DNA from 3 places in the Bacillus pretiosus genome. Region 1 is predicted to be linked to each of the others. Evidence: predicted binding sites of a transcription regulator. Region 1 holds the regulator's gene; each other region holds the start of a gene.

What was found. Region 1 encodes NrdR, which represses ribonucleotide reductase genes. Its sites were predicted from a motif close to AACACNATATATNGTGTT; they were not measured.
Region 2: the regulator NrdR is predicted to act here: its motif matches at 1,206-1,223, upstream of nrdI (class Ib ribonucleoside-diphosphate reductase assembly flavoprotein NrdI).
Region 3: the regulator NrdR is predicted to act here: its motif matches at 6,056-6,073, upstream of ACU8YW_RS17645 (anaerobic ribonucleoside triphosphate reductase).

Annotation. Positions count from the first base shown of each region.
Region 1 covers NZ_CM129593.1:4,418,561-4,429,044, reverse strand. The annotation lists gene ytaF (sporulation membrane protein YtaF) at 1-371, shown strand, start outside; gene coaE (dephospho-CoA kinase) at 425-1,027, shown strand; gene ACU8YW_RS22780 (glyceraldehyde-3-phosphate dehydrogenase) at 1,137-2,165, shown strand; gene speD (adenosylmethionine decarboxylase) at 2,553-2,936, shown strand; gene nrdR (transcriptional regulator NrdR) at 3,222-3,683, shown strand; gene ACU8YW_RS22765 (replication initiation and membrane attachment family protein) at 3,835-5,241, shown strand; gene dnaI (primosomal protein DnaI) at 5,275-6,213, shown strand; gene ytxC (putative sporulation protein YtxC) at 6,492-7,373, shown strand; T-box leader at 7,405-7,634, shown strand; gene thrS (threonine--tRNA ligase) at 7,682-9,619, shown strand; ribosomal protein L20 leader region at 9,830-9,950, shown strand; gene infC (translation initiation factor IF-3) at 10,013-10,484, shown strand, end outside.
Region 2 covers NZ_CM129593.1:1,307,678-1,318,161, reverse strand. The annotation lists partial or broken gene ACU8YW_RS06865 (ribonucleotide reductase barrel domain-containing protein) at 1-810, opposite strand, end outside; gene nrdI (class Ib ribonucleoside-diphosphate reductase assembly flavoprotein NrdI) at 797-1,156, opposite strand; gene ACU8YW_RS06855 (hypothetical protein) at 1,633-1,950, opposite strand; gene ykzS (protein YkzS) at 1,976-2,170, opposite strand; gene ACU8YW_RS06845 (GNAT family N-acetyltransferase) at 2,416-2,994, shown strand; gene ACU8YW_RS06840 (histidine phosphatase family protein) at 3,032-3,634, opposite strand; gene ACU8YW_RS06835 (hypothetical protein) at 3,723-3,878, opposite strand; gene ACU8YW_RS06830 (YkvS family protein) at 4,142-4,327, shown strand; gene queF (preQ(1) synthase) at 4,381-4,878, opposite strand; gene queE (7-carboxy-7-deazaguanine synthase QueE) at 4,897-5,613, opposite strand; gene queD (6-carboxytetrahydropterin synthase QueD) at 5,606-6,097, opposite strand; gene queC (7-cyano-7-deazaguanine synthase QueC) at 6,097-6,759, opposite strand; PreQ1 riboswitch class I at 6,853-6,896, opposite strand; gene ACU8YW_RS06805 (ATP-binding protein) at 7,104-8,312, shown strand; gene ACU8YW_RS06800 (DUF6254 family protein) at 8,324-8,440, opposite strand; gene ACU8YW_RS06795 (DinB family protein) at 8,541-9,074, opposite strand; gene ACU8YW_RS06790 (M3 family oligoendopeptidase) at 9,214-10,484, opposite strand, start outside.
Region 3 covers NZ_CM129593.1:3,452,150-3,462,633, forward strand. The annotation lists gene parE (DNA topoisomerase IV subunit B) at 1-700, opposite strand, end outside; gene ACU8YW_RS17625 (CoA-binding protein) at 1,075-1,488, opposite strand; gene ACU8YW_RS17630 (S1C family serine protease) at 1,568-2,809, opposite strand; gene ACU8YW_RS17635 (response regulator transcription factor) at 3,012-3,689, opposite strand; gene nrdG (anaerobic ribonucleoside-triphosphate reductase activating protein) at 3,708-4,160, opposite strand; gene ACU8YW_RS17645 (anaerobic ribonucleoside triphosphate reductase) at 4,157-6,013, opposite strand; gene plsY (glycerol-3-phosphate 1-O-acyltransferase PlsY) at 6,239-6,835, shown strand; gene ACU8YW_RS17655 (HesB/YadR/YfhF family protein) at 6,944-7,234, shown strand; gene ACU8YW_RS17660 (acyl-CoA thioesterase) at 7,261-7,680, opposite strand; gene ACU8YW_RS17665 (glycoside hydrolase family 18 protein) at 7,790-9,082, shown strand; gene sspN (acid-soluble spore protein SspN) at 9,151-9,285, opposite strand; gene ACU8YW_RS17675 (FbpB family small basic protein) at 9,329-9,472, opposite strand; gene ACU8YW_RS17680 (3'-5' exonuclease) at 9,614-10,484, opposite strand, start outside.

The sequences.
Region 1 (10,484 bases):
GAAGTGAGAAAAAAGAAGAACCAAAGCAAGAGGAGAAGGTTTGGAAATTAGAAATTGCTTCGCTCGGGCTAGTGATTCAAATTTTACGGAAACCGACTGTTGCAGATTTTGATAAATCAGGCACCATTTCTGCAGGAGAAGCGTTACTTCTTGGTATCGCTCTTTCTATAGATTCGTTCGGTGCTGGAATTGGTGCATCTTTATTAGGATATGCGCCCGCTATGATGGCAATATTAGTTGCGGTTATGAGTTCTTTGTTTTTATTTATTGGAATGAAACTTGGCACGGTTTTATCAAATATGAAATGGTTACAAAAATTTACATTCCTGCCTGGGGTATTACTCATTATTATTGGAATTTGGAAAATGTAAGTATGGGCGTGGAACATTAGTTTCGCGCCTTTTATATTGTGAGGAGGATTATGATGACAGTAGTAATTGGATTAACGGGAGGCATTGCAAGTGGAAAAAGTACAGTGTCTCAAATGTTTCGTGAACTGAGTATACCAGTTATTGATGCAGATATTATTGCGCGAGAAGTTGTAGAACGAGGAAAACCAGCATATAACAAAATTGTAGAAGTGTTTGGAACGGAAGTATTACAAGAAGATGGAGAATTGGATCGCCCGAAATTAGGAAGTGTCGTTTTCTATAATGAAGAAAAACGATTGCAGTTAAATAAAATCGTTCATCCTGCAGTTCGTGAGGAAATGAATACACAAAAGGAAAAGTACATAAAGGAAGGTATGCAAGCGGTTGTGTTAGATATACCTCTCTTATTTGAAAGCAAATTAACAAGTCTCGTTGACCGCGTATTAGTTGTAGCGGTTAAGCCACATACGCAATTAGAACGTTTAATGAAACGAAATAATTTTTCAGAAGAAGAAGCAACAGCTCGTATTCAATCTCAAATGCCGTTAGAAGAAAAAGTGAAGAATGCAGATGAAGTGATAAATAATGATGGCACAATTATGGGAACGAAAACACAATTACAGGTGATTTTAAAGAATTGGAACATTATTGACTAAAAAATTGTGAAATTAATGAAAATGCTTAGTGACATATCCCCTTTTTGTGTTATACTATTATTGGGATTGGAGATAAATAGTATAACGCATTCAAGGGGGATAACATATTATGACTCGTGTGGCAATTAATGGATTTGGACGTATTGGGAGAATGGTATTTCGTCAGGCAATAAAAGAAAGCGCATTCGAAATTGTAGCAATCAATGCAAGCTATCCATCTGAAACGTTAGCACATTTAATTAAATATGATACAGTTCACGGCAAGTTTGACGGAACAGTAGAAGCATTTGAAGATCACTTGTTAGTTGATGGGAAAATGATTCGCCTTTTAAACAACCGCGATCCAAAGGAATTGCCTTGGACAGATTTAGGTGTTGAAGTTGTAATTGAAGCAACTGGTAAATTTAATTCAAAAGAAAAAGCAATTCTTCATGTTGAAGCTGGAGCGAAAAAAGTTATTTTAACAGCGCCTGGTAAAAATGAAGATGTAACAATTGTAGTTGGTGTGAACGAAGACCAATTAGATATTACAAAACATACTGTTATTTCAAATGCATCTTGCACAACAAACTGTTTAGCGCCTGTTGTTAAGGTGTTAGATGAGCAGTTTGGAATTGAAAACGGTTTAATGACAACTGTTCACGCTTATACAAATGACCAAAAAAATATTGATAACCCACATAAAGATTTAAGAAGAGCACGTGCTTGCGGACAATCAATCATTCCGACAACGACAGGTGCCGCGAAAGCGCTTGCAAAAGTTCTTCCGCACTTAAACGGAAAACTTCATGGTATGGCACTTCGTGTACCAACGCCAAACGTGTCTCTTGTTGACTTAGTAGTAGATGTAAAACGTGATGTGACAGTTGAAGCTATTAATGAAGCATTCAAAACTGTTGCAAACGGTGCGTTAAAAGGCATTGTAGAATTCAGCGAAGAGCCTTTAGTATCTATTGACTTTAATACAAATACACACTCAGCTATTATTGATGGTTTATCTACAATGGTAATGGGTGATCGTAAAGTGAAAGTACTTGCTTGGTATGATAACGAGTGGGGCTACTCTCGTCGTGTTGTAGATCTTGTAACGTTAGTTGTTGACGAATTAGCGAAACAAAAAAATGTGCAACATATTTAAGTGAATAAGGGAGAGGGCAAGTGAATATTTGCCCTCTTTTTTTATTTTTTTCTGAAAAGGAAAAAAATTATAGGAGTATATTTTTGAAAGTGGACATACCACGAAACGTTGTGATTACTGTATTTGTGAATCATTTATTTTTTTTAGGGAAAAGTAAAGAGGAAAATATGACAGAAAATCGAAAAAACTGTTGTTGCAAAATGAAAATAAACAAAGTATACTAACACTCGTAAACTTAAGAGCTGAGGTACGTAGTCACTACTTAAAGGGTTAGGACCTCTCTGGACTAACTTTCCCCCGTGGTAGTGGAGCAAGCCAAATTGCAAATTAGTTTTCAATTCGAACAGTTAGAATAAATTTACAAGGGGGAACTGTAGAATGGATACTATGGATACGATGGGTCGTCACGTAATCGCTGAACTTTGGGATTGCGATTTCGACAAGCTTAATGACATGCCGTATATTGAACAATTATTTGTGGATGCAGCACTGAGAGCTGGTGCTGAAGTGCGTGAGGTTGCTTTCCATAAATTTGCACCACAAGGTGTAAGTGGAGTAGTAATTATCTCGGAATCACATTTAACAATTCATAGCTTTCCGGAGCACGGTTACGCAAGTATTGATGTTTATACTTGTGGGGATCGTATTGATCCAAATGTTGCTGCAGAATATATTGCAGAAGGTTTAAACGCGAAAACGCGTGAGAGCATCGAGCTTCCTCGAGGCACTGGTAGCTTCGAAATTAAGCAGAGAGAAACAAAAGCTCTTTAAAAAAGAACATAATTGATTTAAAATGTAAAGAGGTGTATAATGCACCTCTTTTTTAGTTTATAAAAAAGGAAAAATATAACGTACTCGTTAGTGAGATAAATTGAGCTCTTACGAATAAGTTAGCACCCCATCTACCATCTTATTTTTGAAAACGAGATGATAAAATAATGTGCTTAAACTTAAAGTGGTAAGAGAGTTAGAATGAGTTATATAATATTGTATATATATTGTCAGATGAAGTAAGTAGAGAAAAAATAAAGAGTATAGTGTAAAGGAGTGAATATATTGCGTTGTCCATCCTGTTCGCATAATGGTACAAGAGTGTTAGATTCGCGTCCGGTAGACGAGGGGCGCTCTATTCGAAGAAGGAGAGAGTGTGAAAGTTGTTTAAGTCGCTTTACGACATTTGAAAGAGTAGAAGAGTCACCTCTTATCGTTGTAAAAAAAGAAGGCACACGAGAAGAATTTAATAAAGAAAAGATTTTGCGCGGCTTAATTAAAGCGTGTGAAAAAAGACCAGTATCTTTAAGACAATTAGAAGAAGTAACTCAAAGTGTGGAACGTGAACTTCGTAATTTAGGTATATCAGAAGTGAAAAGTGATATGATTGGTGAAATTGTTATGGAAGAACTGCGTGATATTGATGATGTTGCTTACGTGCGTTTTGCTTCTGTATATCGCCAATTTAAAGATTTAAATGTATTTATTGAAGAATTAAAAGATATACTGCAAAAAGAAAGAGAGTAGAAGTTGTATTTTATTCTCTTTACATACCGTAGTAATGAGATAAGAGAGCTAGAAGCGAAAGCTAATAGCTCTTTTTCGCTAAGCAATTATATAATGAAGATAGAACGAATGAAGTAGAGGATAGATTGGATGAGAGAAAGGAAAAGCAAGAATGGAAAAACATTCATGGATGGAGCTATTGCCAATTGATCGTTATAAAGTAAGTGCGAAAGGGTTATTGCATAATTACGACCGAAAAGTGTTAACGATGTTGTATCAGCCGTTAATAGGTAGTAGAGCTTTTAGTTTGTACATGACGCTATGGGGAGAGTTAGAGCAAGATCGTGTGTTTGGAAAAGAGAATACACATCATTCCCTTATGGTGACCATGCAGATGCAGCTTCCCGAAATATATGAGGAACGAGTAAAGTTAGAAGCAATTGGGCTTTTGAAGGTATATATTAAGAAAGAAAAAGATATTCGAATGTTTATATATGAATTGCAACCACCTTTATCTCCGAAGCAGTTTTTTGATGATATTGTGTTAAGCATCTTTTTATACAATCGATTGAGTCGGACAAAATATAATCAAGTAAAGCAATATTTCTTAGAAGAAGAATTTGATTTTGCTTCTTATGAAAATGTTACGCGTTCTTTCAATGATGTGTTTGGTTCGTTTAATCCAGGACAGCTTGAGCATGCGCAAGAAGATCTTCGTATTCCAAAAACGACAGCTATGCCAAGTAACGAGAAGGGAGACGCTCCAAAAGTTTGGAATGATTTCTTTGATTTCTCCTTATTTGTAGATGGCTTGTCCGCTCTTGTCCCTAAAAAGGCGATTACAGATCAAGTGCGAGAATGTGTCATTACACTTGCTTACGTGTACGATGTAGATGTGTTATCGATGCAAAATATCGTTCTTGGTACGGTGACAGAGATGCAGACAATTGATACCGAAAGGCTTAGAAAAGGAGCACGTGATTGGTATCAGTTCGAAAACGGTCAAGCGTTACCTGTATTAAGTGAAAGAGTACAACCTCACGCTGCACGTATGATGGAAGGAAAAGAGCCTTCTACACAAGAAGAGATGTTAATAAAACAGTTAGAGGAAATCTCACCAAAACAACTATTAAAAGAAATCTCTGGTGGTGCAGAGGCGACAAAGGCTGACTTGCAGATCGTTGAAGATGTAATGATCAATCAAAAATTAACGCCAGGTGTTGTGAATGTACTTATTTATTACGTTATGCTACGCTCAGATATGAAGCTTGCGAAAACGTATGTGGAGAAAATTGCTGGGCATTGGGCACGTAAAAAGGTCGGTACAGTAGCTGAAGCAATGGCGTTAGCGAAAGAAGAAAACCGTCAATATCAAGAATGGGCTGAGACGAAGAAAAAAGGCCGTACGTCGAAGAAAACGATAAGAAAAGAAATGGTACCAGATTGGCTGAAAGAAGAGCCGAAAGAACAAGAGAAAGAAACAGTGAAGAAAGATGTAAGTAAGAAAAAAGATGCAAGTACGTTAGATGATGAACGAAAACGACTAGAAGAAGTGTTAAAAAAATATAAGCGTGATTAATAGAAGAGAATGAACGCTCTTTGAGGTGAGAAAATGGAGCATATTCAAAATTCATTTGCAAAGTTAATGGAAAATAAAAATTTTAAAAATAGATATGAAGTATTAAAGGCGGAAGTAATGGCGCATCCGCGTGTGAAAGAATTTATAGACGAACATCAAGGTGAAGTAACAACTTCTATGATTGAGCGCAGCCTTGTGAAGTTATACGAATATATTGGACAAAGTGTAGGTTGTGCGGATTGTCCGGATCTAGGTTCGTGTAAAAACATGCTGCAAGGATATGAGCCAAAGCTCGTTATCCAAGGGAAGATGATTGATATTCAATACGATCGTTGCGTTAGAAAAGTAGCATATGACGAGAGAAAGAAATATGAAAAACTCGTTCAAAGTGTATATATGCCAACTGACATTTTACAGGCAACGATGGAAAACTTAGATCCTTCAGATTTAGATGCGCGTATTGATGCAATTGGTGCAGCTAATGAATTTTTAAGTACATATGAACCTGGTAAAAAAGTACAAGGTTTATATTTGTACGGTAAATTTGGTGTAGGGAAAACGTATTTGTTAGGAGCAATGGCGAATGAACTTGCTCAAAAGAAAATAAGTTCGATGCTCGTATACTTCCCTGAATTTTTACGTGAAATTAAAAGTTCGATTCAAGATAATTCGATTGGGGAAAAGATTGATGCGGTGAAACGCGTACAAGTTTTAATGCTAGATGATATCGGAGCAGAAGCGATGTCAAGTTTTGTGCGTGACGATGTGCTTGGTGCCATTTTGCAATTCCGTATGTTAGAAAACTTACCGACGTTCTTTACGTCTAACTTTGATTTCAAGGAATTGGAACATCATTTAACGTATACACAGCGTGGTGAAGCAGAACAAATGAAAGCAGCGCGTATTATGGAACGAATTAAATATTTAGCGAAGCCAATTCCGATTGGCGGGAAAAACCGACGTCATAAGTAAAGAGTAAGCTGAAAAGCTTGCTCTTTTTTCGTTTTGAACACTTTTCAGAATAGGTGAATTGCAAAACGAAAAACTTCTTATAGAAAATTCATTGTAGCTTGTATCATTTTTTTCTCCCTCCCTTAATATATATAAAATTAGCAAGCCATATTGAGTGGATTTTCTAACGATAGGAAATGTAATTCTACTAAGAGTGAACTTCACGCGGGACGGACTCTTATAGGATTTGTAACGTATAGATACAATCCTTTAGAGCAGGGATAAAAGGGGGGACAAAAGTGATTGAAATTTGCTTCGAAGAAAAAAATGATGCTATGCATGTATATAGACAACTATTGAAAAGAGCGGAACTGTTATATAAGGAAACGAGTGTGTATTTACAGGAACAAAAAGTGGTGATTCACATACCAGTATGTGAATCGAATTATATTGAAAAGATTTTATTGCCGGTAATGGTATATTTCATTGTGAATGTAAAGCAAAATAAGTGGATTTATACAATCTTAAAAGAGAAGTTTTTTTATGAAGAAGAGGAAGAGTGTCATCAAATATTGCATATGGCACAAGAGATTTTAAAGGGAAGAAGAAAAGGGATTGCTCGTGAATTAACACGTCACACATTTGAATCATATATTAAATCTTCTTTAAATAACTGGCTTTGTGATCCGCTTTCGTTCTCGTTTTCATCATATGTTCGTTTTCGCCTTCGTACATATAGGGAAATGGTAGCTAAGCTTGCTGAATTGTCGATTGATGAGTATAAGTTGGAACAAGAATATCAAATGTTTATTGAGACGCTAAGGCAACAAGTGCGCAGCCGAAAATCACGTTTGTCCTGTGTGCATCTTATTTTTGATGAAAGTTTTATTTTCTATGATGATAAAGGTAGACGTTTAAAACAGGAGAAATTGGTCCAATATATAGACGAGGAATTATTAAAGCAAAAGGATGTATATATTGATACGAAAGTAATTGCACCACTTCTTTCTATTTCGCCGAAAAAAATTTATTTATATACGAAAGAACAAGACCATAATATGATTATTACTTTGCGAAATGTATTTCAAGAACGGGTCCAATTACATGGATTACATGAGTTTGAGCGCAATGTGAAAAATTTAAAAAATAAAGGTAACGCCCTTGATTTTCTAAGTTTTTGAGCATATAATTACCTACATAAATGAAATATATTGAAATGTCATGATGAGGACATGAGTAGTTTTCTACGATTTTCAGAGAGGGAAGCCTTAGGGTGTGAGCTTCCTAGTACGGGATTATTACTTACCACCTCTAAACTTTAGCAGTGAACGGTTTTTTCTAGTAATTGCTAACGGACAACACCGTTATGTTGAACTTGAGCAATTAACAATAATGTTAATTGGAACAAGGGTGGAACCACGAATTCAACACTCGTCCCTTTTTACGGGATGAGTGTTTTTTATTTTGAAAAAAAGAGGAGTGACCAGTGATGGCAGATGTAGTTAAAATTACTTTCCCTGATGGAGCTGTGAAGGAGTTTCCAAAAGGCGTAACAACTGAAGAAATCGCAGCTTCTATTAGCCCAGGCTTAAAGAAAAAAGCTGTGGCTGGAAAATTAAACGATGAGATGATCGATCTTGTTACACCAATCGAAGAAGATGGTGCAGTTTCTATTATTACATTAGATTCTGAAGATGGCTTATACATTTTACGCCATTCAACAGCCCACCTATTAGCACAAGCGTTAAAACGTTTATATAAAGATGCTAAGCTTGAGCTCGGCATTGGTCCAGTGATTGAAAATGGCTTCTACTACGATATTGATATGGAAGAAGCAATTACAGTTGAAGACTTCAAGAAAATCGAAAAAGAAATGCAAAAAATTGTGAACGAGAACTTAGAAATCGTTCGTCATGAAGTGCCACGTGCAGAAGCACTTCGTCGCTTTGAAGAAATCGGCGATGAGTTAAAATTAGATTTAATTAACGATCTTCCAGAAGATGCAGTTATTTCAATCTACGAGCAAGGCGAATTCTTCGACCTTTGCCGTGGTGTTCACCTTCCATCTACAGGGAAAATTAAAGTATTTAAATTATTAAGCGTTGCAGGTGCTTACTGGCGCGGCGATAGCAATAATAAAATGCTACAACGTATTTACGGTACTGCATTCGTTAAGAAAGCAGAATTAGATGAGCACTTACGTATGCTTGAAGAAGCGAAAGAGCGCGATCACCGTAAATTAGGTAAAGAATTAAAACTATTTACTAATAGCCAAAAAGTAGGACAAGGTTTACCACTTTGGTTACCAAAAGGTGCAACTATCCGCCGCATTATCGAGCGTTACATCGTTGATAAAGAAGCAAGCTTAGGCTATGATCACGTATACACTCCAGTACTAGGAAGCAGAGAGCTTTATGAAACTTCTGGTCACTGGAATCACTACCGTGATGGTATGTTCCCATCAATGGAAATGGATAATGAAGAGTTAGTTCTTCGTCCGATGAACTGCCCTCACCACATGATGGTTTATAAAAATGATATTCACAGCTACCGTGAATTACCAATCCGTATTGCCGAACTTGGAACAATGCACCGCTATGAAATGTCTGGAGCATTATCTGGATTACAACGTGTACGTGGAATGACTTTAAACGATGCGCACATTTTCGTTCGCCCAGATCAAATTAAAGAAGAGTTAAAACGTGTTGTAAACTTAACTCTAGAAGTGTACAAAGATTTTGGTTTAGAGAACTATTCATTCCGTCTATCTTATCGTGACTCAGCTGATACTAAAAAGTACTATGCTGATGATGAGATGTGGGAAAAAGCACAAGGTATGTTAAAAGAAGCTATGGATGAAATGGGTCTTGATTACTATGAAGCTGAAGGTGAAGCGGCATTCTACGGTCCAAAACTTGACGTTCAAGTTCGTACTGCTCTTGGAAAAGACGAAACACTTTCAACTGTACAATTAGACTTCTTACTTCCAGAACGCTTTGAATTATCTTACGTTGGTGAAGACGGTAAACAACATCGTCCAGTTGTAATTCACCGTGGTGTTGTATCAACTATGGAACGTTTCGTAGCCTTCTTAATTGAAGAATACAAAGGTGCATTCCCAACTTGGTTAGCTCCAGTTCAAGCGCAAGTAATTCCAGTTTCTCCGCAAGTACATTTAGACTATGCGAAGAAAGTACAAGATGAATTACGTCGTGCTGGTATCCGTGTTGAATTAGATACTCGTGAAGAGAAAATTGGTTACAAAATCCGTGAAGCACAAATGCAAAAAATTCCGTACATGCTTGTAGTAGGTGACAATGAAGTAACTGAAAACGGCGTAAACGTACGTAAATATGGTGAACAAAAATCAGAAACAATTGCATTAGATGCTTTTGTTGATATGATTAAAGTAGAAGGAAAACGATAAGACAAAGCCGCGGTATACCGCGGCTTTCGTATGTATTATAAAAAAGAAAAACTAGAAAAAATAACCAAACTATACTTATCATAAAAAAGTATTGCAAGTATGTTAGTTGTTTGTTACAATATTTCTTGTTGTTAGTAAAACACATAGCGTCTTCTTGACAGACGTCATGTCCTATGATAAACTCATCAAGGATAATAGAATATTGTTTTGTGGAACAAGTAGAAGCACCCGCTTCTCACCTGATGGACGCATTCGCAGTTTACAGGTAAATGTATTTCTTACTTAAGAATTTACAAGTGTGGGTGTCGTATGCCCGCACTTTTTTTGTCGGGTTCTATGACTACAAAAGATGTTCTGAAAAAACCTTGGAGGTGGCTTACTATTAGCAAGGATATGATGATTAACGAGCAAATTCGTGCACGTGAAGTACGTTTAGTTGGTGCAAATGGCGATCAACTTGGAATCAAGTCTCGTAATGACGCTTTAGACTTAGCTGCAAATCTTAATCTTGATTTAGTATTAGTTGCTCCAAATGCGAAACCGCCAGTATGCCGCATTATGGACTACGGTAAATTCCGCTTTGAGCAACAGAAGAAAGAAAAAGAACAGCGCAAAAATCAAAAAGTAATTAGCATGAAAGAAGTTCGTTTAAGTCCAACAATTGATGAACACGACTTTAACACAAAACTTCGTAATGCTATCAAGTTTTTAGAGAAAGGCGACAAGGTTAAAGCGTCAATTCGCTTTAAAGGACGTGCCATTACTCATAAAGAAATCGGTCAACGTGTTTTAGATCGCTTCTCAGAAGCTTGTGCTGAAGTTAGTACAATTGAATCTAAGCCTAAAATGGAAGGACGTAGTATGT
Region 2 (10,484 bases), 2.1 Mb from region 1:
TAGAGACTGAATACGGCTCTTCTCATCGGCATTTATTTTTTTTGTATCAAGGAATTCAATAATATCCCAATGGAAAATGTTTAAGTATACTGCGCCGGCACCTTTTCGTTGCCCAAGTTGATTTGCATATGAAAACGAATCTTCAAGTAATTTCATAACAGGTACTACACCACTTGCAGCGTTATCGATACCTTTAATTTGCTCACCGCGTGCACGTAGCTTAGACAAGTTTAAAGCTACTCCACCGCCGATTTTTGATAATTGCATTGCAGTATTAATGTTAAAGCCGATTGAATTTAAGCTATCATCCATCTCTAACAAGAAACAAGACACCATTTCTCCTCTTCTGCTTCGTCCCGCATTTAAAAAGGTTGGTGTCGCTGGTTGGTAGTTTTGTTTTACAATCATGCTTGCGAAGTGTTTTGCCTTCGCAACATCACCGCGTCCTAAGTATAATGAAACAATTGCTACACGATCTTCATAGCTTTCTAAGTATTGTTTTTGATCATTTGTTTTTAACGCATAATCTTTGTAGAACTTAGATGCTGCCATATAAGATTGGAACTCGAAGTTTTCACCATAAGCGATGTTATATACCTCTTCTACTTCCTCCAAGCTATACTCGTCCAGAACGTTGTAATAGTAATCATATTCTTTCATATACTCCATTCGCTCTGCCACGCTATTAAAATGAACGGTATTTTCTCTAGCTTCTTCCATAAAGACTTCTAATGCCTCTTTATCTTTATGAAGCTGATAAAAACCGTCCTGCATTTGCGTGATTTCATTATTCAGTTCAATGTGTCGCAATCTCCCGCACCCTTTCCTTAAAATATTCTACATCATTATTTGTTCCTGATAACTCAAATTTTGATACAATAGGCACTTCATATTTAGCAGAAATTTTGTCAGCACTTGCACCGAACATGTCTCCCCAGTTACGATTGCCGCTTGCAGATACGCCTTTTAATTTTTCATTATTGCGCTCTAAAAATTCTAAAACACGTTCTGGTACATTGCCAAAACCTGTTGTATACGTAATTAAAACAAAGTCTTCATCTATTACTAGATCTTCACCAATTTGAACGGCCGGCATATTTAATTTGTGAATGAAACGCTTCACGTTTCCTGTCATAGAATCATATGCAACTATCATTTCCGACCCTCCCTCTCCAATCTATACTCTCTGTATGTTGTTTCTTGATTTCTCTATATATTGTATTACGTTTCAAAATAAGACACAAGATATATGTATAAATTCTTTCTTTTTTTAAATTTTACTTTTCGACAAGACAGTCGATTTTTTTCAATACAATGACTATGAAACAACATTCTAAAACTCATGTCAATAAAGTGCTTTTCAAAAAAGTTGTCAACGAATTTAACCTTATTTTTAAAAAAGTTACCAATATATTTTGTCATAAAACGGCAAATGCTGGAGGAATATATTTCTCCAGCATCACGCAAAAAAGAACAGACATGAAACGATAATCTGTTCTAAAAAACGATTACATTTATCAGTTTTACTTTATTAAATATTATACATATACTTTCGGTTCGCGTTACATACTAAAAGATAACTATTATAGAAAAAGATTATTATTATGGAAATTCAACTTATTTATGAAAAGATTATTCTGAGTGCTCAATGCGCAAAATATCTTTTACAAATATATGATGTGGATTTTCATCTTTATCAATCATTGTACATACAGGAGCTTCTTCATCAAAGTACACAATCATTCCTTCTACGTACTGATATGTATGTTGAACTTGTACGGTTACTTTAATTTCTATAGCCTCTTCATATGCTCTTTTTATTTTCTGAAGCATTTTTGCCGAACACTTTCGTTTCTCTGGATACATGACCATCCCCATAAACCTATTGCCAGCTCTATCTTTCCACATATAATCCCAATGCGGTAATATGCCTTGTTTAAAATCGCCCATAATTCCCCTCCCTATATTCTTCTAGTTACGAACGTGGCGTTTCTGAATATGTATAAATTACTTGTCCGCCGCGCTGTGCGTTCCCAATAATATGTTTAAAATCTTCTCGACTTACTACAACTTCTCTGAACGTATAAAATACATCTTTCGTAACAACATACTCCTTTATTTCACCATTTTTCAGCTGATCCAAAATTGCATTTGCTAATTCTTTATCCATGTATTTCACCTCTATGCAATATTTTATTTTATCGTATATTCTATAGGTCAACAACTGTAAAATTATCCAGGTGCTATACCTTCATTTCATTTTCATTATTTTTCAAAAAAGATCTCTTTAGTATATGTCCACTAAATATCATATACTAACATAGCTACTTCTCTATATCAATCATTTCAGTATTCAATTATGCAAAGTTCCATACCACTATGCTACAATATATAAATAGAATTAGGAGGGATACTATGATTCGGAAAGCAAAAAAGACAGATGCGAAGGCAATTGCACCTTTATTATATAACGCTCTGCACGAAATTGCTGAAAAAATCACAGGCAGCACAGTTGAGACAGAAGTATTACTAGGACTTGAAACATGGTTCTCAAAAGAGAGAAATCGACTGAGCTATGAAAACTGTTTTGTATATGTACAAGACGGGGTTGCAGTTGGGGTTATTGTCGCTTATCACGGTAGTGAAGCAACAAGTCTTGATGCACCAATTGTACATTACTTAAGAGAATTACATAAAGATGAATCAATTACATTAGAAAAAGAAGCTGAACTTGATGAATATTACATTGATACATTATCAGTTTCAAGTGCATATGGCGGAAAAGGAATCGGTTCTCAATTAATTGAAGCTGCTGAAATCCATGCAACTGAAAAGGAGCATGAAAAAATCGCATTACTTGTTAATTTAGAAAACAAACGTGCCTATTCACTATATGAAAAACTAGGTTATAAAAAAGATCAAATCGTTATGCTTGTAGGCGAACCTTATGCACACCTCGTAAAAACATTAAACATCAAAATTTCTATGTCTTAAAAAGAAAGCACACGATTTATATATAAATCGTGTGCTTTTATGTTAATTTTGTATTTAATATATTTCCATCCATCACTTCGTGGAATGTATAGGTTGTACATCCCCATGGCTTCCTATGTAAAATAGGAGAACCAGACCATCCCATCGCTCTCAGCTCCGCACCAACCATTGCATTAATGTAATTATGACCTACAAGAGCAATACTTCCATGTACGAGAGCATAACGGTGTAATAAGTAAGCCGCTTGCCTTGCCCTCTCTCTTACTTCCTTATAAGACTCAACACCTTTATAGTAACCAAGTATCCATAATGTTCGCCCGATAAACATCCATACGTTAGGTTTACATTTCAACCATGTTGGAGCATAAAAATTCGTCGGAATTTCAGCTTCCCTAAAAAGAGAATTTTGCATAAAAGATAAAGAATTCATTAATTCAGCTGCTGACTGTATAGCACACCTTTGATCACTCGTTACAATCAACTTTGCTGCTTCAACCGCTTCCATTGTTTCCATTGGTATAGGTGCTTTTTCTGTTATAGTATGTAAGTCATATCCTTTCATCCATTCATGAAAGGATGTAACCGTCATTGGTTCTATAGTACGATCTAAGCAGCCATGACGAATAAAAGAAATCTTCATTCTTTCCACTCTCCATTCATCACTTACGAACTCTATTATGTACTATTTTTAAATATCATACCACGCAAAAAAAGAAAGTTATACACCTTTACATATCCCCACCACTCTCATGTGTGACCCCAGCATGTATACCATCCATCCCATCAAAATATGTAGTCGTTTCATGATGACGAATCTTTTTTAAATTTATATAAGAAAATACAAATAAAGTTAATGCTATAACACTCCCCACAAATTCAAACATCATTTTACCGCCTCTAATTTCTCCCACTTTAGTAGGTTATTGTATTTTTTCATTATACCCCTATATAAAGATGCACGCATTTAAACCGTTCTTTTTTTCTAATAACTTGGAGTTCTTGCATATTTTCTTACAAAATGTGAATATTTTTCGAATTTTTACTTTGGAAACATTTACAAACTAGACAATATGGTTCAAAATAAGAGGAAATAAAAAAAAACCAAAATTATTCTTTTTTTGGAAAACTGTAACAAGGAGAGTTGCTTATGCAGATCGCAGAAACTGGAGATATCATTGAATTTAAAGGTGGAATGCAAGGCCGTGTTCAAAAAGTAAATCAAAACTCCGTTATTGTAGATATAACAATTATGGAAAATTTTAGAGAACTAGATATGGAACCTCTTACAGTTGTAAGTCATAAAAACTATACTGTCATTAATCAAAATGCATAATATAATAGAAAGAAAGGATCTGTATGTTATACAGATCCTTTCTTTCTATTATATTAACGATTATCAATTGTTTCTGGATATAGATCATGGTTCATCATACGGTAGTCTGCCATTTGTTCATACTTCGTGCCTGGGCGACCGTAGTTGCAGTAAGGATCAATTGAAATCCCTCCACGTGGTGTGAATTTCCCCCATACCTCAATGTAACGCGGATCCATTAATTTAATTAAATCATTCATAATAACGTTCATGCAATCTTCGTGGAAGTCACCATGATTGCGGAAACTAAATAAATATAGCTTTAAAGATTTACTCTCTACCATTCTTTGTTCTGGAATGTAGCTAATATAAATTGTTGCAAAATCTGGTTGACCTGTTTTCGGACATAAGCTTGTAAATTCAGGGCAATTAAATTTCACAAAATAATCACGGTTTGGATGATTGTTATCAAATACCTCTAAAATTTCTGGGCTATATTCAAATAAATATTTTGTATTTTGATTTCCTAATAAAGTTACATCTTTTAAATCTTCATCTAATCTTCCTGCCATTTTAAACATCCCTTCTCATTATACTCCGCGTTTATTTCCCCATACTAACGCATGAAGCTGTGGCAATACTTTTGCATTATTCATTTCTTTACAGTTAACCGCTTTTTCAATAAGCCACTCGTATTTATCTAATAATTTTTTAATCAACATCGCATCATCCACAGTTTTTGTATCATCATTCCCTACTTGTAAGAAGAATGGAACATCTGGATAACGTTCGTGCATCTTAACTGCATACTCAAAGTCATAATCGTCAAATACTACTACCTTTAAACTAATATCTTTTCCTGCTAGTTTCTGAATAACAGCATCTAACTTCTGAAAATCAGTATTCATCGTCGAACTTGGTGGTTTTGGAGAAATCGTTATCTCATCAATTTGAAGTAACCAATCTTGCCATTTACTCCCTTGCGTTTCGATTGCCGTCCGCATTCCATTCTCTTTTAATATAGAAAGAAGAAACTCAATATTTTTCAACAATGCTGGATTTCCACCTGAAATCGTAACATGAGAAAAATTTTCGCCACCAATTTCTACAAGCTCGTTCCAAACGTCCTCTGCTGTCATCTGTCTAATTTGTTCCTTAGCCGATCCATCCCACGTAAAAGCAGAATCACACCATGCGCAACTATAATCACAGCCAGCTGTACGGATAAACATCGTCTTTTGTCCCACAACCATTCCTTCACCTTGAATGGTCGGACCAAATATTTCTAAGACAGGGATTTTACTCATCGAGCATCCACTCCCGTCTTACTTCCGCATAACTAGTTGGCGTCTCGAAAAGACGAACAAATTCAACACGAGCTCCTTTATATTCGTTCGCACGATTATCTTTTAGTAATGCTTCTGCCATCTTTTCATAAATCCAAACGACCATGTTTTCAGCAGTCGTATTCATTGCTGGTAACGTTTCGTTTAAATAACGATGGTCTAAATAAATTTCTATTTCATTCTTCCAAATTTCTTTTATATCTCCAAAGTCAATCGCAAGACCTATTTCATTTACATATCCACTAATCCCAAATACAACTTTATATGTGTGACCATGTAAGTTTTTACATTTCCCCTCATAACAGTGTAAATGGTGTGCTGCATCAAATGTAAATTCCTTGCTGACCATTACTCTTTTATTATGATATTTGAGCTGTTTACGCTGAATATCCTTGTCCATTTTTTGCAAATTTTCTACGATGCGAAATCCAAAGAAATTATCCATTAGTTATTTGCTCCTTCGCGTTCTTGTAGGTACGTATCTAATCCTGCTTTACGAAGCTGACATGCTGGACATTCACCGCAACCATCACCAATGATTCCGTTATAACATGTTAATGTTTTTTCTCGAACAAACTCGAATGCTCCAAGTTCATCTGATAATTTCCATGTTTCCGCTTTATCAATCCACATAAGTGGTGTATGAATTACGAACGGATAATCCATGGATAAATTTAAAGTAACGTTTAACGATTTCACAAACACGTCACGGCAATCTGGATAACCACTGAAATCAGTTTCACATACACCCGTTACAATATGACGTGCTCCAACTTGTTTTGCTAATACAGCAGCAAATGATAGGAATAGTAAATTTCGTCCATCTACAAACGTCGATGGCAATTCACCTTCTTCATGTGTAATCTCCATATCCGTTCTCGTTAACGCATTTGGAGCAAGTTGATTTAATAGACTCATATCTAGCACCGTATGTTTAATTCCTAGCTCTTTCGCAATTTCCGCTGCACAATCAATTTCTAGTTTATGACGTTGATTGTAATTAAACGTTACAGCTTCTACTTCTGCAAACTGCTCTATTGCCCAAAATAAGCATGTCGTACTATCTTGTCCTCCACTAAAAACAACAACTGCCTTTTCTTTTTTCATTTCACTCATTCTCCTTCTCTACTACGAATAAGAAGAAAGAACGTTCTTGAACTGTCACAATAAAAAAACAAAACAATACCTAAAGATATTGTTGTTTCCATAGTTTTTTATAGAGGGAGTTCGCGAACCTCTCCCGTGCAATGCACGGAATTCCTTCTTTCATTGACAAAGCTTATTGTAACATATTGTATACTACCAGAAAAAATTTCTGATTTTTCCGCTATTTTTCATTTCATTTCTTTCATTTTATAGTATGATGAATTTAATGCGAGAAGAGAGGAGGCACCCCACTGAAACCCTTTATTATTTATCTCTTTCTAAATATATTATTCATCCTTGTTACAATGCTCGTATACCATTTATTTTGGAATCAAAAAGGGAAACGTTCTCCTAAATTAAATTCAGCTATATTTATTGCATTATGTTGCCTCGCTACCATACTATGTATTACTTTCGGAGCAAAAACAAATTATGGATTTCAATTTGATATGCGCCATATCGTATTAATTGTCGGTACATTAACAGGGGGCCCTATTGCTGGTGCTTCCATCTTAACTGTATTAAACATATACCGCTTCTTATTAGGGGGAATAGGTGTTTTTCCATCCCTTATCGCTTCGGTTCTACTGTTTATTGTTCTACTATTAACATACAAACTATTTAACCGAAGTTCTAATCGAATAAAAATAGCACTCGCTATCTTTTACAGTCTCATATTTGGCTTGGGCTGGGTACCTTCTTTCCTCTCAGAGGTTACAAATAGCGCCGATTACATACCCCATATTATCGTGTACGAAATATGTACAATAATTGGAACAATCCTTATTTTATATTTGCTACACATACTACAAATGCAAGTTCGTCTTCAAAACGAACTTATGAATGCCGAAAAATTCCATTTAATTGGAGAAATGGCAGCGTCCATCTCTCATGAGATTCGCAATCCATTAACTTCAACAAAAGGATTTTTACAACTCTTGCAGTCAAATACATGCACTGAGCAAGAGCGAAAATTATATATCGACATAGCCATCAACGGAATCGAACAAGCAAATCATGTTCTTACAGACTACTTAACTTTCGCGAAACCAAGTATTGAAAAAGAACAACAGTTACAAGTAGAGGAAGAATTATTGCATGCCTTATCTTTAATCACACCTCTTGCTAATTTAACAAATGTTCGTATCCACTATATCAAACAAAGTACATCTTTCTATATCGCTGGTGAAAAACAAAAACTAAACCAATGTTTATTAAATATTTTAAAAAACTGTATTGAGGCAATGCCTACAGGCGGTGATCTCGTACTCACTTTAGTTCCAGACCATAAGCATATACAATTGTATATAAAAGATACAGGAGTTGGTATGGATCAAGAACAAGTAAAACGCCTTGGATCCCCTTTCTACTCAACGAAAGAAAAAGGAACTGGTCTTGGAATGATGGTCGTATTCAGTGTTATTCAAGCTATGAACGGAAAAATTGATATTATAAGCGAAAAAGGTACAGGTACAACCTTCTTATTAACTTTTCCACTCATACAAAAAACGTGATGAAATACTCATCACGTTTTTTCTGTTCCTTCAACTAATTCAGCAAAGGCTTTCACTTTACCATGTGGTTTTTGATTTTCTTTACGTGCTTTCCACGCGCGCTCTTCTTCTTTCTTTTTCTTGGACATACTTTTCAACTCCTTCTGTTCTTTCTCCATGTAGTATTCCAAAATAAGAAAGAAAACTATGCACGTATCAAAAAAGAAGTGGTCTCCCACTTCCTTCTGATTATCGTTGCAAAATTGCGTGTTTCGCCTCTTTTAACTGCGTAAGATGTCTTTGTTCATGCAAATCAAGAAATTGAACCCACTGATACAAATTCAAATCGTTAAAAATAGGATGCTTTAATCCATTTTCAAATAAATCTTTTTCATCTATCACACTATGAAGCGCGTGTAATAGTTCTTGTCGTGAATGTTCTAGTAATTGAATTCCTTGCTGTTTTTTCATTAACGTTTCTGTTGGTTCCATTTGCTGAGGAGCTTCTCGTTTATGTGTGCGATCAAGCGTAAGTTGGAGGTCTTTAAATGGAGTCGTATTTCTTTCATTTTTTTGTAAAGCATATACAAGGGCAGATGTAACTGATTGTTCAACTAAATGCAAGTGATGCAAAATTTGAATAATACTCCATTTATCACGGCGTGGCTTTACATTCACTTCTGTATCATTTAACATTTCAATTTCTGATAATAGCGTGCTTCGAGTAGACTGTAATAAGTTCACCAAACTTTCTAAACTCACATCCATATTAGATTGAAGCATACTTCTTTCCCCCCTTTTTGTTGGTGAAAAGAGGTGCTCCTTATTAGAAACACCTCTTTAGTATTCTGAATTTTCTTTTATTATCTCATCATTTTCTCGTTATGTCGATGTTAAACATGTGAAAAAAAGCGCATGTTTTTTACAATTTTGTGTCGTCAATCGCACGTAGCCACGCTTCAATTTCTGTAATGACACTTTTCACACAGCCTTCAGCAAATGGTGATGTTAAATTTGCAACTTCTACTAATTCCAAGAATGATTTACTTCCACCTTGTTGACACAGATTCACATAATCTTCCCATGCCTCTTGTCTATTATCTCTTGCACGTTTCCAAAATTGCAGTGCACAAATTTGTGCTAATGTGTAGTCGATATAGTAGAACGGCGAGCTATAAATATGTCCTTGACGTTGCCAGAATCCACCGCGCTCTAAATAATCATTATCTTCATAATCACGATGCGGCAAATACTTTTTCTCTATATTACGCCATGCTGTCTTACGCTCTTCTGGTGATGCTTCTGGATTTTCATATACATAATGTTGGTATTCATCAACAGATACACCATACGGTAAAAACAGAAGTGCTGAACTTAAGTGAGAGAAATAATATTTATCTGCATCTTCTTCAAAGAATGACTTCATCCATGGCCATGTAAAGAATTCCATACTCATAGAATGAATTTCACATGCTTCATACGTTGGCCAATTGTATTCTGGAATTTCAAACTTACGACTTTCATATACTTGGAAAGCGTGACCAGCTTCATGTGTTAATACATCAATGTCGCCAGATGTTCCGTTGAAGTTTGAGAAAATAAATGGCGCTTTATAATTCTCAATATATGTACAATATCCGCCACCAGCTTTTCCTTTTTTCGCAACTAAATCTAATAAATCATTATCTAGCATGAAATTGAAAAATTCATCCGTTTCAGCCGATAACTCTTTATACATCGTTTTCCCATGATTAACAATCCAATCCGCATCTCCTTTTGGAGTTGGATTACCAGTAGCAAACTCAAAGTTTTCGTCGTAATATGCTAACTTCTCTACACCAATACGTGCTTGTTGTCGTTTTCTTAACTCCGTTGTAACGGGAACGATATAATCTAGTACTTGCTGACGATAATTCGCCACCATTTCCGCATTATAATCTGTACGGTACATTCTTGCATATCCAAGTTCAACAAAGTTTTTGAAACCTAAAGATTTGGCGATTTTCGTTCTCACTTTAACAAGCTCATCATAAATACGATCTAACTCTTCCTCATTCTCAGCTAAAAATCCGTAATATGCTTCACTTGCTGCTTTACGTTCACTTCTTTCTTTCCCTTGCATAAACGGAATCAGTTGCGATAACGTTCTTTCTTCTCCTGCAAAGTCAATTTTTGCAGATGCTAATAACTGTG
Region 3 (10,484 bases), 970 kb from region 1:
TTTCTTCATTTAAGTATGAAACGAAAGCTTCGATTCCTGTTTCATAATGAAAGACATCTTCTAAATCATTTCTCTCATCTTTTATTGAGATTTTCATCCCTTTTAATAAGAATGCAGATTCACGTAATCTTTCACATAATGTTTCGTAATTGTAATTTGTTGTGCTGAAAATCGTTGTATCTGGTTTAAAATGTATTGTCGTACCAGACTCTTTCGTCTTCCCGATCTTTTCCAGTGTCGTTGCAGGAATACCACCATTTTCAAAGCGTTGTTCATAAATATTTCCGTCACGTTTAATCGTCACTACTAACCATTCTGACAAGGCATTTACAACTGATGCCCCAACACCGTGTAAACCACCACTTGTTTTATAGCCACCTTGACCAAACTTACCACCGGCATGAAGTACAGTTAAAATAACTTCAGGTGTAGGTTTCCCAAGTTTATGCATTCCCGTAGGCATTCCTCGCCCTTTATCAATAACGCTAATACTATTATCTTTATGTATTACGACAGAAATTTCGTCGCCAAATCCCGCTAACGCTTCATCAACGGAGTTATCTACTATTTCATATACTAAATGATGCAATCCACGGCTATCCGTACTCCCGATATACATACCCGGGCGTTTTCGAACGGCTTCAAGTCCTTCTAGCACTTGAATTGCATCTTCATTATATTGGAACTGATGCTTTGCCAAACTCCTTGCCCCTTTCCTAATCAAATCAGAACATATGTTTCTATTATAGAATAACGCCTCGACTATAGTTTTGGCAAGTTATCTTATCTCTTTTATATACCATTTTCAATAGAAAAATCCTTGTTTTTTCACAAGGATTCCTCTAGGCTACTATTTCAGAAAAATAATCGTTTGTCAACGAGAAATGGATATGTATGCCAAGATTATACATTCCAAACCTTTATCATGATCCAAATGATCAATATCCAAAATGGGATAACAAGTAACAATCCCCAAAAACAGCCTTTAAAAAATCTCATGATGAACACCTCGTTCATCGGCCCTACTTATTTATAAAGAGGGCTGAATCAATCTTTCTCTCTTTAAAACCTATACTATTTTGTCATCGCATGTTCTACTTTAATGCAACGATCCATTATTACAGTATAGCCTTTTTCTTGCAAAAGTTTATATGTATCTTCATCTTGTACTCCTAATTGTGCCCAAAAAACATCTGCATCAATCTCTACAAACTCTTTCGCAACATCCATTAAAAATTCTGAACGACGGAATACATTTACAATATCAACATGTTCCTTAATATCCTTTAGTGAAGAAACTGCTTTTTCTCCAAGCACCTCATCTACTGTTGGGTTTACTGGAATAATGCGATACCCAGCATCTTGCATTGCTTTTGAAACCATATACGATGTACGTTCTGGCTTATCCGATAATCCAACAACTGCAATCGTTTTGCTTTTCTTTAATACTTCACCAATTTCCGTACGAGTTGGGTTTTCAATTGTCATAATTTATCCCTCCTATTCCTTTAGTATAGCCGATAAAGAAAGTCTCTTTCAATATGAAAGAGACTTTCTTTTATTTCAATTATTGATTCTTTGTAGCTGAATTATCTGCTAAAGTAGCTGTTTTCGTCATTTTTTGACCGTTACGATAGAATGTAACTTCTACTTTCTCGCCTACTTTTTTCTTTTCATATAAATATTTACGGAATTGAAGTGAATTTTCTACTTTTTGATCATCTAATGATACTACAATATCATATTGCTCTAAACCAGCTTTTTCTGCAGGTGATATTGGGTAAATTTTACCTAATACAACGCCGTTTGTTACTTCTTTCGGTACTTTCAATTGATTTACTGCATAAGCTTGCACATCTTCTAATGAAACGACACCTACTCCAAGAGCTGGACGTTTCACTACTCCGTCTTTTTCAAGTGATTCAATAACTGGCTTTGCAATATTAATTGGAATAGCAAATCCAATTCCTTCAACTTCTTGTTGTGCAATTTTACTTGAATTAATCCCAATTATTTCACCATTTTGGTTAAACAACGCACCACCACTATTACCTGGGTTAATTGCTGCATCTGTTTGAATAACTTGAGCATTCCAATCTGCACGCTTATCGCCATCGATATCTACTGGAATTTCACGTTCTTTGCTACTAATAATACCTTCCGTTACACTTCCATCAAACCCTAGTGGGTTACCAATTGCAATCGCTTTTTCACCCGCACGAAGTTTACTTGAATCACCTAAAGTGGCAACTTTATTTACATTAGATCCATCAATTTCTACAACCGCTAAATCTAACCAAGGGTCTTTCCCTACAAGTTTTGCATCTACCTTTTTACCATCACTTAGTTTTACAGCAAGTTTATTCGCTCCATCTACTACATGGTTGTTCGTTACAATATACGCTTTATTTCCTGCTTTTTTATAAATAACACCTGATCCTGAGCCAGCTTGTTGCTCTTGGCCTGTCGGTTGCATTGCAAATGGATCAACACTTTGTTGCATATTAATAACACCTACAACAACATCTTTCGCGCCTTCAATCATACCAGGTAAATCAGTTTCATTTTTTGCTTTATTGACAACAGGAACTACAGTACCTTCAACTTTTGAATCCGAACTGAATGATGATACAGCCGCTCCATTATTTTGAGCCCATGGCATATATGGTGCCGCAAAACTAATTGTGACAGCCCCAACTACAGCTCCGACTAAACCTGTGAAAAAATAACCTTTTTTACTACCTGATTTTCTCACTTCTCTCGTTTCACTATGCTCTTCATTTAAATTTGGTCCGTCGTAATATCCCATGTTTACTTCCCCTCTCTGGTGAATTCGTATTTTCAGTATAGTCACGTTTTGTGTCCTTCTTGTGAACTCATCGTGAAATCCAATTAAAAAAATACTCTTATCTAACATTGTAGACAAGAAAAGTATTTTTTGTACATTCCACCTACAAAAGAGAGTATAAATTTGCTATATCCCAAAGCCAAAGCGCATAGTAATTTAAAGGTTATTCTTCAAATTTGTAACCCACTCGAATAACAGTACCGATATGCTTCGCTTTATCTCCTAGCTTATTTCGTAGTTTTTTAATATGAGTATCAACCGTTCGGTCATCACCGTAGTAATCATATCCCCATAACTGATCTAATAAATGTTGACGTGACAACACAATTCCTTTGTTCTCCATTAAATAGACAAGAAGTTCAAATTCCTTATGTGTCAATATAATTTCTTCTCCATCTACTAAAACGGTTCTAGATAGACGATTCACTTCTATTCCAGCTAAAGACATAGCATTTTCTTCCGCTACTCCTACCACACCATCCGCGCGTTTTAATAACGTCTTCGCACGAGCTACTAACACTTTCGGGCTGAAAGGTTTCGTTACATACTCATCTGCACCTAATTCGAACCCTAGTAGGGTATCATCCTCATCTGAACGTGCTGTCAACATAATGATCGGTACTGCTGATTCTTTTCTAATTCGTCTACAAACAGACCATCCATCTATTTCTGGTAACATAATATCTAACATAATTAAATCAATTTCATGCTCTGCAAATAATTCTAACGCTATTTTTCCGTCTTCTGCTTCGATTACTTCAAAGCCTTCATTACGAAAATAATCACTAACGATTTCACGTAATCTTCTTTCATCTTCAACAAGTAATACTGTTTTATTCATATAATCTATCCCGCCTTTTTACTCTTTCAATCGAATAATACGTTGATTGGAGCTTCCGCGAAATGGAAGTGTTAAATCTTTTTTCTCGATTTCAAACCTTCCATCGACTAAAACATCCCCATAATGTAACAACTCTATCATATCATTATTTTGAGAACTCTGTATCTCTTCTAACGTATAACCTGTATACATCCATAGATTTTTTTTCAAGTCTTTCACAGCTTTTGCTACCTTTTTCACTTCAGCAGCTTGGAAGAATGGATCTCCACCTGAAAATGTTACATCAGTTAATGAATTACTTGCAATCTCGTTCACAATTTCTTCTACTGTCATTTCAGTTCCATTACAAATATTCCACGATTTTGGATTATGGCAACCGAAACAACGATGCGGACAGCCCGCAAAAAACACGACTGTCCGCAACCCTTCCCCATCTACTACACTATCATGAATGATGTTCATCACTTTCATTTATGCTTCACCCGATCCATCTCTTCACTACGTTTCGCACTATTCCACTTCGACATATCTCCTACAAGATAACCTGTTATACGGCGAATTCTTTCTATATTAGCTTCGTCTTCATTTCCGCAACTTGGGCATTCATTTCCAATAACTCCGTGATAACTGCAGCACTTACAACGGTCAACAGGATGATTAATTGAACCGTATCCAACGCCATGATTTGCCATCGCTCGTACAATTTGTTTTAACGCCTGTTTGTTATGCATAGCTGCTCCGTCTAGCTCAATATACGTAATATGTCCCCCGTTACATAGAGCATGGAAAGGTCCTTCTAAACGAATTTTATTTATCGCTTGAATGCTATAGTAAACTGGGATATGGAATGAATTCGTATAATAATTATGGTTCGTTATACCGCTAATCACACCAAATTCTTCTCTATCTTTTTTCACAAACTTCCCTGATAACCCTTCTGCAGGAGTTGCAATTACTGAGAAATTCAGTTCATGTTCTTCCGTTGCTTTATCCATTCTATCTCTCATAAAGGAAATGATTTCATATCCGAGTTTCCATGATTCTTCATCTTCTCCATGATGCTTTCCTGTTAAAGCTACTAAACACTCCGCAAGACCGATAAAACCAAGACTTAACGTCCCTTGCTTTAAAATGGATGCTACAGAATCTTCAGGCTGTAACTTCTCTCCACCGCGCCATACACCTTGTGAATATAAAAATCGAAAATCTCTTGCTCGCTTCGTACATTGATACTCAAATCTCTCTAATAATTGCTTAATCCCTAAATCTAAGTAATAATTTAACGCTTCAAAAAATGCTTCTTTTGAACCACTAATTAACGCTAATTTCACTAAGTTGATAGACGTAAATGATAAATTGCCTCTTCCAATCGCTGTTTCTTCTCCATGTATGTTAGACATGACACGGGTACGACATCCCATATAACATACTTCACTTTCCGGTCGTCCGTCATAATGCACTGCATTAAATGGCGCATCTAAAAATGAAAAGTTAGGGAATAATCGTTCAGCCGTTGTCTCTAACGCTAATTCAAATAAATCATAGTTCGGATCACATTCTTCAAAGTTCACACCTTTTTTCATTTTAAAAATTTGAATCGGAAAAATTGGTGTTTCTCCTTTACCAAGACCAGCTTGTGTCGCTTTTAAAAGTTGTCTAACTAATAACCGTCCCTCTTTTGATGTGTCTGTTCCATAATTAATAGAAATAAACGGTACTTGTCCCCCGCCCCTACTGTGCATACTATTTGAATTATGAACGAAAGCTTCACACGCCTGATACGTATCATTTTCTGTTTCTTTCCATGCAAATTCTTCTATTTGTTCTTTCGTAAGCGGATATGACTGTAATCGTTTCTTATGTCTCGCTACTGTTTTTCTCACATATGGAGCTAAATCAATATCAAAGAGTGCAAATGATTGACCACCGTGCTGCATATTTTGATTCGCCTGAAAAATAATAGACGAAAGAGCCAATGCACTTTTAATATCCTGCGGTTGTCTCATATGCCCATGTCCGGTATGAAAACCGTCCGCAAGCATTTGCGCTAACGGAATTTGCGAACAAGTCGTCGTTCCTGTCGCATAAAAATCTAAGTCATGTGGATATAATATATTTTGATTTATCGCTTTTTTCACTTGATCTGACAATAAATTTTCAACTGCATAATATTTCGCACTCTCTGATGCGAACGTTCCCATTACTCCCATTGGAGAGCGACCATCTACATTTGCATTTTCTTGCATTAAATCTTGCTCACTACCGTGGACAATCGTCTCAAACACTCTCATTAATTCTTCTCCACGTACATTTCGTTGTAACATTTATAACCCTCCACCAATATGTTGTTGTCTTTTGATTAAAATGTTACTACATATAGTCTTGGTGTTTCTGTGAGAAATGTAACATTCCTGTGAAATTTTTTTCACGAAATAATGAATTTTTCATTTACAAAAAAGAAATGTGCTCTTTACAAATGTATGGTACAATATACGGGAAAAACTCTTTTTACCCTTTATCAACACATTTGAATAAAGGAGACTGAACTTATGGTTATTACATATCTTTTATTTATCGTTGCCTACTTACTTGGCTCGATTCCATTCGCACTAGTCGTTGGAAAAATCGGCTACGGAATCGATATTCGTGAGCACGGAAGCGGTAATCTAGGCGGAACAAATACATTCCGCACACTAGGGAAAAAAGCAGGTTTTATCGTTACAATTGCTGACATTTTAAAAGGTACATTAGCAACAAGTCTACCGATTATTTTCGGTTTAGATGTTCACCCACTATGGTTCGGATTAGCAGCTGTTCTTGGACATGTTTATCCGATTTTCGCGAAATTCCGTGGTGGTAAAGCTGTTGCAACTTCTGCTGGCGTGCTATTATGCTACTCTCCAGTTGTTTTTGCAATATTAGCTGTTGTCTTTTTCAGCCTTTTATTTACAACAAGATACGTATCACTTTCTTCTATGGTAACAGCCATCGTTGCTGTTATTGCATCCATTGTTAGCGGGGATAAAATCTTCATTATTGCGATGTGTTTATTAGCAGGTATGGTTATTTATAAACACCGTGCAAATATCGGACGAATTATAAATAAAACTGAACCGAAAGCAAACTTTTCAAAAAAGCAAAAATAAGATCGTAACCCACATAACGCAAAAAGAAAACGTGAAGCATATTAATAGCGTCTTTTTGCGTTATTTTTTATACTAAAGAAAAAGCAACATAATTTGGAGGAACTATACATGAATCTTTCCGTAACAAAAGAAGCAGCACAATGGTATAAAAACGAATTAAACTTACAATCGGGTGAAACACTACGCCTTTTCGTACAATACGGCGGTTGCAGTACTGTGCAAAAAGGACTTTCTTTAGGTATTCGTAAAGATGATCCTGCACATCCTGCTGTTCAAACTCAAGAAGAAGGTATTAACTTCTTTATTGAAGGCGATGATGAGTGGTTCTTCGATGGACATAATTTAGCTGTTACATTTAACGACGGTGATGATTTCCCGCAATTTAATTATGAAAAATAAAAAAGCGTGGCTTCTGCCACGCTTTTTTATTTTTTCTTAATTTCCTCATATTTCGCATACCACTCTGGATATAACTTTTTAAATGATACAGGCCTGAACCCTTCTTTTTTCACGCAAATATTCGTCGTGCTTGCAGTAATGCAAAGTTCACCTTCACCGTTATATATTTCATAACCATATACAACGCGAAGCGGACTAACAGTATCAATCCACGTTTTCACAATTGCTTTTTCTCCGTAACGCATCGCTTTACGATATGAAATTTGCAAATCTAACACAGGAGAAATAATTCCCTCTTTCTCCATTTCAACATATGAAAATCCTAAATCTTGTATAAGTTTCGTGCGACCTAGTTCAAGCCACACCAAATAGTTTGAATGGTAAACAACACCCATTTGATCTGTTTCCGCATAACGGATTTCAACTTCATGTTCTGCTACAAACATATGTATTCGCCTTCTTTCACTTCTGCTACCTTGCATACATTTAATCATAATACAGTGACATCAAAAATAAAATAAAAACAGTGAATCTTTTACTGAAAGGAGCAAGCATATGATTCAAATTGTAACTGTTCGTAGCGGTGATAGCGTATATAGCTTGGCATCAAAGTACGGATCAACACCTGACGAAATAGTAAAGGACAATGGACTAAATCCAGCTGAAACACTCGTTGTAGGTCAGGCACTAATCGTTAATACGAAAGGGAATAATTATTATGTACAGCCTGGCGATAGCCTATATCGCATCTCTCAAACATATAACGTACCTCTCGCTAGTTTAGCTAAGGTTAATAACTTATCTTTAAAATCCATTCTCCATGTTGGACAGCAATTATATATACCAAAAGGGACAAAACGCGCAGTAGAATCCATCGCTTATTTACAACCTTCAACAATACCAATAAAAGAAAGTTTGGTTAACGCTACGCGTGCCATTAATCCATTTTTAACATATTTGGCTTACTTCAGTTTCGAGGCAAAAAGAGATGGTACGTTAAAAGAACCAACTGAAACAGCTAAAATCGCTAATATTGCAACGCAAGGCAAAACCATCCCGATGCTCGTTATTACAAATATTGAAAATGGAAATTTCAGTGCCGATCTAACATCGGTTATTTTACGCGATGCATCGATTCAAAACAAATTTATTACTAACATTTTACAAACAGCTGAGAAGTACGGTATGCGAGACATTCATTTTGATTTCGAGAGTATAGCACCTGAAGATCGCGAAGCGTATAATCGTTTTTTACGAAATGTAAAAACACGCTTACCTAACGGATACACATTGAGTACAACGCTTGTACCGAAAACAAGTTCAAATCAAAAGGGAAAATTTTTCGAAGCTCACGATTATAAAGCACAAGGGCAAATTGTTGATTTCGTCGTCATTATGACATATGACTGGGGTTGGCAAGGCGGGCCACCGATGGCTATTTCTCCTATCGGTCCTGTAAAAGAAGTACTTCAATATGCAAAATCTCAAATGCCTCCCCAAAAAATTATGATGGGGCAAAACTTATACGGATTCGATTGGAAACTTCCGTTCAAACAAGGCAATCCGCCTGCAAAAGCAATTAGCTCTGTCGCAGCTGTCGCACTAGCTCGTAAATACAATGTCCCCATCCGCTATGATTTCACAGCTCAAGCTCCTCATTTTAATTATTTTGATGCAAATGGTGTTCAACACGAAGTTTGGTTTGAAGATTCACGGTCTGTTCAAAGCAAATTCAATTTAATGAAAGAACAAGGTATAGGCGGTATTAGTTACTGGAAGATTGGCTTACCATTCCCGCAAAATTGGCGTTTACTCGTTGAAAATTTTACGATTACGAAAAAGGGCTGACATAAGTCAGCCCTTTTTGACTATTAAAAAGCCGTCACAAAAAGAAGAATGACAACATTCTCTCTTTTTTAACCGTTATCAACAATCGGTTGTTTGCCTGTTTGGTCTTGCATTTGCTTTCCTTTATTGCCACCAGCTTTTTTTGATTGTGTTCCAATATGATTCGGTGCAAAGTCTTTTGAATTCTTTTTCGGATTACCCATTACTATCGCCTCCTTAACACTAGTATCGTACTAGTGTTAAGAATTATTCAGCTTGCTTAAAAAGTTGCATTTCATAACGTTTTTCAATACGCTCTTCAATGCGATCGATTGCATCACGATCACTTAATAATTGTTGTTTATTTTCTTTCACAAGTTCGTCAAATGATTTACGGCGACTTCTTCTCATGCTGTTCACCCTCTCTCCTTCGCATTCTTACTATACATAGTATGAGCAAATGAAAAACTCTTTAATCAGATTTGTAAGAAAATTTTATGTTTTAGTACTCCTAAAAAAACTCCGTGCACAACTTCTTGTACACGGAGTTTTTTATACCATTATATTTAAATATTCTTTTAGCTTTTCATCTGCATTCATTTCACTTTGTTTATACTCACTTAGCGCTTGCAGTACGAAATCATAATGTCCTAAAATATAACTTTCTAATTTCAGGACATCCTCTAAGCTATTAAGCATAATTCTCGTATTACCAACTTCACTTTTTAACGCGGGTTCACAATTTAAACTCGTACATATTTCTTTCACATCATCTTCTAATATCTCTGTTAATACGTATTTCTTTCGCCCTTTTACTTTTACTCTCATAACTGGATAAAAAGCTTTTATATCTAAATAGCTTCCTACATTCATACAACGAATCCATTCGATATCACGTTTATTTCGTACAAGTATCTTTTTTACTGCTTCATATACTACTGTTTCATCAAGTACTTCTGTATTCGATTTCCTGTTTGTTTCTTCTTCAATAGATGCACATTTTTGGTAAACAGCTGCACAAGTAATACAATCATCAAATGCATTATGAGAACTTAAACGAATGCCAAGCATTCGCTTTAACGTTTCAAGTTTATGATTAGGTGCGTGCTTCATATATTTCTTCGCTAAAAACACAGTATCAATTACTTTATTTTGAGGTTCAGACAGCCCAAGCATATTTACATTACTTTTTAAAAAACGCATATCAAAAGATGCATTATGAGCGACAATAACATTTGTATGTAAAAATGCTAAAAATAAAGGTAATACTTCTTCAATCGTCGGTGCATCTGAAACACGATAATTTGTAATACCTGTTAAACTCGTTATTCGGTCCGGAATTGAACGCTCTGGATTCACATAGGAAACAAATTGATCTACTAGTTCATGATTACGATATTTCACTGCTGCTACTTGAATAATT